One region of the Microbacterium sp. A8/3-1 genome, then DNA from elsewhere that is predicted to be linked to it. Evidence: riboswitches for the same ligand, from Rfam matches in the RefSeq annotation. Region 1 holds a riboswitch; each other region holds the start of a gene.
What was found. A riboswitch is a leader RNA that binds a small molecule or an ion and turns the genes downstream of it on or off. The one in region 1 is predicted to bind thiamine pyrophosphate.
Positions count from the first base shown of each region.

Region 1 (2,258 bases):
GTCGTCGATGCCGACGCCGCCGATCGCCACGCACGGCAGCGGACTCGCGGCGGCGAACGCCCGGAAGCCCTCGATGCCCAGAGCCGGTGGGTGGTCCGGTTTCGTGAGCGTGGGTCGGATGACCCCGACGCCGAGGTGGTCGACGGTGCCGAACGGCAGCGCGAGCACGGCCTCGAGGTGCGCCGGGCTGTTCGCCGTCAGCCCGATGACCGCATCCGGGCCGAGAGCCTCACGGGCGCGGAGCACCGAGGCATCCCCCTGTCCGAGATGCACGCCGTCCACCCGCGCCCCGCGTTCCCGGGCCGCGATCGCGGCGTCCAGACGGTCGTTCACGACGAGCAGAGCACGACCGTCTATCGCGTGCGAGAGATCGACCAGCTGGTCGACGATCTCGGCGTCGGTCGCGGCCTTGTCACGCAGCTGCACGATGCGCACGCCTCCGTCGACCGCCTGACGCACCGTCTCGACCACACCGCGTGCGCCGCAGAGCGCGGGGTCCGTGACGAGATAGAGCGAGAGATCGGCGTTCACAGCGCGCCGCTTTCGACACGGGCGGCGGCGGCGAGATCGGCCGCGCTCACCGCGGAGAGGGCATCGAGCAGGGCGACGGCGAAGCTGCCCGGCCCCGTCGACCGGAGCGCGGCCTGCTCCGCCGCGATCGTGTAGACGAGGCTGGCCGAGGCGACGGCGGTGAACGCGTCGACACCCGCACGCCCGGCCGCTCCGAGGAACGCGGCCATCACCGCGCCGAGCGCGCAGCCTCCGCCCGTGACGCGGGTGAGCAGCTCATCGCCGTTCGCGATGCGCAGCACGCGCTGCCCGTCCGTGATCAGATCGACAGGACCGGAGACGGCCACCACACTCCCGAAGCGCGCCGCGAGCGACAGAGCCGCATCGGCTGCGGCATCCGTGCTGTCCGTCGCATCCACGCCGCGGCCGCCCGCGCTGAGGCCCGCGAGCGCGAGGATCTCCGAGGCGTTGCCGCGGATCGCGGTGGGACGCTGTGCGACGAGTTCCTGCGCGAGGGCGGTGCGCACGGGCAGCGCGCCGATGGCGACCGGATCGAGCACCCAGGGAGTGCCTGCTGCCGTGGCCCCGGCGACAGCCTCGACACTCGCCGCACGCTGCTCGGGCGTCGGGGTGCCGAGGTTGATCAGCAGGCCGGAGGCGACCCCGGCGAACATGCCGGACTCTCCGACGATGTCGACCATGGCCGGTGCCGCCCCCACGGCGAGCAGCACGTTCGCCGTGAAGCCGGTGACGACGGCGTTGGTGATGCAGTGCGTCAACGGCGGAGCCTCGCGCAGCACCCCCAGCAGTGTCCCGGCCGAAGCCGCGAGGTCGATGGTGGATTCCGGACGCAGACGATCGCTCATGGGCGACATCCCTTCGCTAGTACGAACTAGATCAGGTTCGACGGGTCTGTTCTCAGCCGCGGATGCGGCACCCCGTGTCACTGCTCGAAGTCTAGCGACCGAGCTCGGCCAGCAGCGCGCGCTCCTCTGTCCTGGTGAGCCCGGCGCGGCGGATGCGGTCGCTCCCGCGAGTCCGCTCGTCGGCGACCACATCCGCGATGGTCTCGGCGAGCGGGCGGAGCGTGCCACCGGTCGCGTGAAACCTCGCGCTCGAACGAGTCATGAAACCGGTCGCCTCCGCCGGGAGCCAGAGCGGCAGAGAGCGCTCCCCCATCCAGTACTCGACGCCCTGCGCGAGCAGCCACTCCTCGGTGGCGATCACGGTGTCGCCCGTGTGTCCGGATGCCGCACGCACGGACTCCAGCACGTGGCCGAGCGGGCTCGCGTCGCCGATCGTGTTGACGGAACCGCTCACGGTCGCGGCGACCACATAAGCGGCGAGGTCATCGACGTCGATGACCTGCACCGCGCGGCCATCGACCGGAGGCAGCAGCACCGGTTCATCGCCTGCTCTCGTGAACGCGGCCGCCCAGTAGCCGAACCGGTCGCTCGGGTCACCGGCGCCCACGATGAGTCCCGGCCGCACGACGAGCGCACGCTCGCCCAATGTCTCGACGGCATCTTCCGCCCCGGCCTTCTGCGCGCCGTACTCGTACTCGTCGCCCGGCTGGGCCGGCGGATGCCGGGGCGCGGACTCGTCCGCCCCGACCGTCTCGTCGTCGGCGTAGACCGACATCGACGAGACGTACGTCCAGCGTGCGGCGCGATCGCCGAGCGCGTCGACGGCGCCGGTGACATGCGCGGCCTTCGAGGAGATATCGACCACGTGATCCCAGTCCCGCA
Region 1 is NZ_CP158357.1:241,932-244,189, reverse strand. It holds gene thiD (bifunctional hydroxymethylpyrimidine kinase/phosphomethylpyrimidine kinase) at 1-531, opposite strand, end outside; gene thiM (hydroxyethylthiazole kinase) at 528-1,376, opposite strand; TPP riboswitch at 1,368-1,461, opposite strand; gene ABS642_RS01260 (NAD-dependent epimerase/dehydratase family protein) at 1,468-2,258, opposite strand, start outside.

Region 2 (2,258 bases), 1.2 Mb from region 1:
CCATCAGACTGGTGACGACCTTCGTGATGCTCGCGATGCTCGCAGCATCGGGAGTGGAAGCGGCGGAGCTCACACCGGCGACGCCGACGGCCGCGCTGCCCTGCGCCGGCCAGGTGAGAGTCGCTGCCGGGGCGGGGATGGTGTCGAACTCGATCGCCTGCACCGTGGGAGGAACCTCGTGCAGCGGCCAGAGCAGCGTCGTTCCCGCATATGCGGCGATCACCCCGGCGAGCACTCCGAGCGGCACCAGCAGTCCGGGACGTGCGATCGCAGGCCGCAGGTTGGCGTCCCGCAGCAGCCCGTCCGCCTGCTCGTCCTCGGCGTCCTCGTCGAGCGTCGCCACGGTCGTATGCTGCGCGACGGCGGAACTGTCGACCCAGGTCAGGGCCGTGGCGGTGGCAGCCTCATCGGCCCACTGCGCGGGAGGCTCCGGCACTGTCGCGGTCTCGGCAGGGAGCGTCGTCGTCGGCGCATCGACGCGCGGCTTGAAGAGGGGCGGTTCCGCAACAGCGACAGTGCTGTCGGCCGCGACGTTCTCGGCGGCCGTGACCTCGGCGGCCGCGACGTTCTCGGCGGCTGCGGTTTCGGTGGATGCGACCTCGGCGTCGGCCTCGGTGGAGCTGGTCCGCGGACGCGACGCATCCGCGGTGAACAGGGCATCGACCGCGACGGCAGAGGCCGCAAGGGGCGAGGTGTGCGTCGACGACGGCGGCGGAGCGTCCCCGGCGAACAGGGCGTCGGTCGCGAAGGCCGAGGCCTGGTCCGGCGTGCGCGTGGCGGCATCCGTCCCGAACGGGAACGCGGCGCGATCGGCGTCGGGGGAGGCGTCCGTGGGGACGCCATCGCCCAGGACGCCCGTCGCCTCGTCGGCGGGATCAGAAGGGGTCACTCGTTTACGGTACCCAATCCCGGCGGCGATCGCGGCGGAGCGCCCCCGAGGAAACAGAGTGTCGGGACGCGGTAGGATCGTCAGCACAACCACGGGAGTCCGGCGAGCCGGGCTGAGAGGGAGCGAATCGCGCTTCGACCGTCGAACCTGATCTGGGTCATGCCAGCGCAGGGAGGAGTTCAGATGAGTACGTCCACGTCCACATCCGCGTCCACGAAGACGCAGGGTCAGACACCCGCCGCAGGCCTCTACCGCTGGCGCGTCGTCGACATCGTCGTGGCCGCCGTCCTCGGCGTCGCGATCGGCCTGGTCTTCTGGGGCTGGAACACGATCGGCTACGCCTGGTTCGGTGCGGCCGACGCCCTGACACCGGGCCTCGGCGGCATCGCCGTCGGCATCTGGCTGCTCGGCGGAGTCGTCGGCGGACTCGTGATCCGCAAGCCCGGTGCCGCCCTGGTCGTCGAGCTCGTCGCCGCGATCGTCTCGATGCTGATCGGCAACGTCTGGGGCATCTCCACCGTCCTCTCCGGACTCGTCCAGGGGCTCGGCGCGGAGATCATCTTCGCCCTGTTCTTCTACCGTCGCTTCGGTATCGTCGTCGCCGCGCTCGCCGGCATGGGTGCGGCCGCCGCCGCATGGGTGTTCGAGCTCTTCTACGGCAGCTCGCCGAACATCCTGAAGTCGTTCGAGTTCAACACGATCTACCTGGTCAGCGTCGTCGTGTCGGGAGCGATCCTCGCGGGTGTGCTCGGCTGGCTGCTCGTGCGCGCTCTGGCGGTGACCGGTGCCCTGAGCCGCTTCGCCGTCGGGCGAGAGCACGTGCGCGAGGTCTGAGCGTGAGTGTCGCCGCCCCGGCCCGCGTGCAGGCCGCGGGCTGGGGGTGGCGGTACGCCGGTCGTAAGCGTCCGGCGGTCACCGACGTGAGCTTCACGATCGAGCCGGGCGAGCGCGTCCTCCTCCTCGGTGCCTCCGGTGCCGGGAAGTCGACGCTGCTCGCCGGACTCGCCGGCGTGCTCGGAGATGCCGACGAAGGCGAGCGCAACGGTTCCCTGCTCATCGACGGGGCCGCTCCCGAATCGCGGCGCGGACAGGTCGGCCTGGTGCTCCAGGATCCGGACGCCGGGATCGTGCTGTCCAAAGTGGGCGACGACATCGCCTTCGGCTGCGAGAACCTCGGTGTCGCGGCATCCGAGATCCCCGGCCGGGTCGCCGAGGCGATGGATGCCGTGGGCCTCGATGTTCCGCTTCACCGCGCGACGAAGGCGCTGTCGGGCGGGCAGAAGCAGCGGCTCGTGCTGGCCGGCGTGCTGGCCATGCGCCCCGGACTCCTCCTGCTCGATGAACCCACCGCGAACCTCGACCCCGAGGG
Region 2 is NZ_CP158357.1:3,522,906-3,525,163, forward strand. It holds gene ABS642_RS17255 (D-alanyl-D-alanine carboxypeptidase) at 1-889, opposite strand, end outside; TPP riboswitch at 971-1,082, shown strand; gene ABS642_RS17260 (ECF transporter S component) at 1,073-1,723, shown strand; gene ABS642_RS17265 (ATP-binding cassette domain-containing protein) at 1,720-2,258, shown strand, end outside.
Region 2: linked by a shared signal. The riboswitch ahead of ABS642_RS17260 (ECF transporter S component) and the one ahead of thiM (hydroxyethylthiazole kinase) in region 1 are both predicted to bind thiamine pyrophosphate.

Region 3 (2,258 bases), 2.0 Mb from region 1:
CACGGTCGGGTTCGGGGCCGAGGAGCGCGCCGAAGATGAGCAGCGAAGACGCCGCGGCGAGCACGACGGCCACCGCAGTGCCCACGCCGAGCGTGCTCTGCAATCCGGGCAGCCAGAACGGGTAGAGCGCCGGGATCACCATGGAGAGCGAGTAGCCGACCCCGTATCCGCTCGACCGCACGGAAACGGGAAAGCGCTCGGCGAGATAGGCGCCGACCGGGCCGTAGGCCGACACGGTGACGATCTGCACGACGGTGACGGCCAGCACGGCGCCAGCGCCTTGCGCGGACATCGCCCACATGAGGGCCAGCGGAGCGGCGATGATCGCGAGGCCTCCGAAGGCGACGAAGAAGCGGCGCCGTCCGATCCGCTGCGAGATTGCACCGCTGGCGATCATCGCCGCAGCCGAGACGAGGGTGGCGACCAGCATGATGAGCGGCACGGTGGTCGGGCCGATCTGGGGTGCTTCGCTCAGCAGGCCGGTGAGCACGGGGATCGCCATCTGCGTGAACAGCCAGAGGCCGGTCATCAGCGTGAACGCCTGCCAGAGCTGGCGGCGGAACGGTCCGATCAGAATGTCGGACAGAGGTCGGGTGCGGTGGCGGACGCTCGTCGAGACGGGGGAGTCGTGGACCCCGACGGAGTAGTAGCCGAGCATCGCCACCGCGAGCAGGGCGCCGGCGATGAACGGCATCCGCCATCCCCACATCGCGTAGTCGTCGGCTCCGAGCACCTGCAGGAGCGTCAGGGTGAGCGCGGCGATGAATGAGTTCGCGAGCGGGGACATGGCCATGATGCCGCCGCTGAGCAGGCCGCGCTGGCGTGGAGTAGACCATTCCATGGCGAGCGGGATCGCCGCGGAGTATTCGCCACCGAGAAAGATGCCTCCGACGAAACGGAGCGCGACGAACGCCCAGAGGGTTGCTTCACCACCGAGGTCGTGGTTCGGGATCAGGGCGATCAAGAGCGTTGTGATCGCGATGCCGGCGATCGCGACCTTGGTGGTGCTCGTGCGGCCGTAGCGGTCGGCGAGGCTTCCGAAGATGGCGGCTCCGAGCGGGCGTCCGAACAGGGTGGCGACGAAGATCAGGCCAGTCTGAGCAGGGTCGGGACTGAGCACGACCGCGGCCGCGGGGGCGAGCGCGATCACCGGCAGGAAGATATCGACCTGGTCGACGAAGTTGCCGAGCAATCCGCCGCGGACGGCCTTTCGTGCTCGAGAGGACGTTTCGGGTTCGATGATGAGGCGCGACATATGACTCGACTTCCTACGGCGGCATGACCCGCATCAGGTGTGAGGGTCGGCGCTGCGTCAGCGCCCTCTCAGTCCCTGCCGGGACTCCCCTGTGGTTGGAAGGAAGTCTAGGGGAGGCGCGGTTCGCTCAAGATCTCCGGGGACTGCGCCTGGCCAGACACCGTCCGCCCCTCCGCGAACCGCGCCTGCGCCCGATCCTGCCGTTTGCCAACCTCGACCATCTCCGTCGCCTTCGGCAGCCCCATCGGTTTCGTCGACACGTACACGCTCTCGGCGCGATCGACGAGGAAGGTCTCGTGCCAGATGCCGACCGCGCCCGGAGCCTTGCGCGCCATCTTGTTGAAGCGGGTCCAGGCGGGGCGGTGCTCCTGCGACGGGCTGGACGCATAGGCGTAGAGCTTGTCGACCGATGACCAGTACTGCACGACATAGGGTCCGCCGGATCCGAACAGCAGCTGGTAGCCGAGCATGCCCGAGTCGGGGTCGATGGAGAGTTCGCGCAGCATCGGTGGCATGGCGAAGAAGGTCGGCAGCCACAGGTCGGGTCGCCACCAGCGGTTGATCTGCATCCCGATGTGGAACACGACGAGCTCGCCCTCGTGGCGGTGGGTCATGCGGCCCGTGATGACTTTCGACATGATGACTCCTCCTGATTGGATAGCTTCACTATCTATAATGGATAGCGCTACTATCGAAGTCAAGAGGTGGCCATGAGAATTTCCGAACTGTCAGCCCAGACGGGCGTGACCGTGCCGACGATCAAGTACTACCTGCGCGAGGGGCTGCTGCCCGAGGGTGAGCGCAGCGCGCCGACCCAGGCCGCCTATGGCGAGAAGCATGTGGAGCGGCTGCGGGTGATCCGGGCGTTGCTCGACGCGGGAGTGAGCATCGCCGAGACGCGGCGGGTGCTGGCGGCGCTGGATGATCCGCCGGAGAGTCCGCACTTGCTCCTGGGCGCGGCACATGGGGCGATCACTCCGCCGATGGATGACGCGCTGGATCT
Region 3 is NZ_CP158357.1:2,746,009-2,748,266, reverse strand. It holds gene ABS642_RS13420 (MFS transporter) at 1-1,255, opposite strand, end outside; TPP riboswitch at 1,249-1,356, opposite strand; gene ABS642_RS13415 (DUF4188 domain-containing protein) at 1,363-1,893, opposite strand; gene ABS642_RS13410 (MerR family transcriptional regulator) at 1,966-2,258, shown strand, end outside.
Region 3: linked by a shared signal. The riboswitch ahead of ABS642_RS13420 (MFS transporter) and the one ahead of thiM (hydroxyethylthiazole kinase) in region 1 are both predicted to bind thiamine pyrophosphate.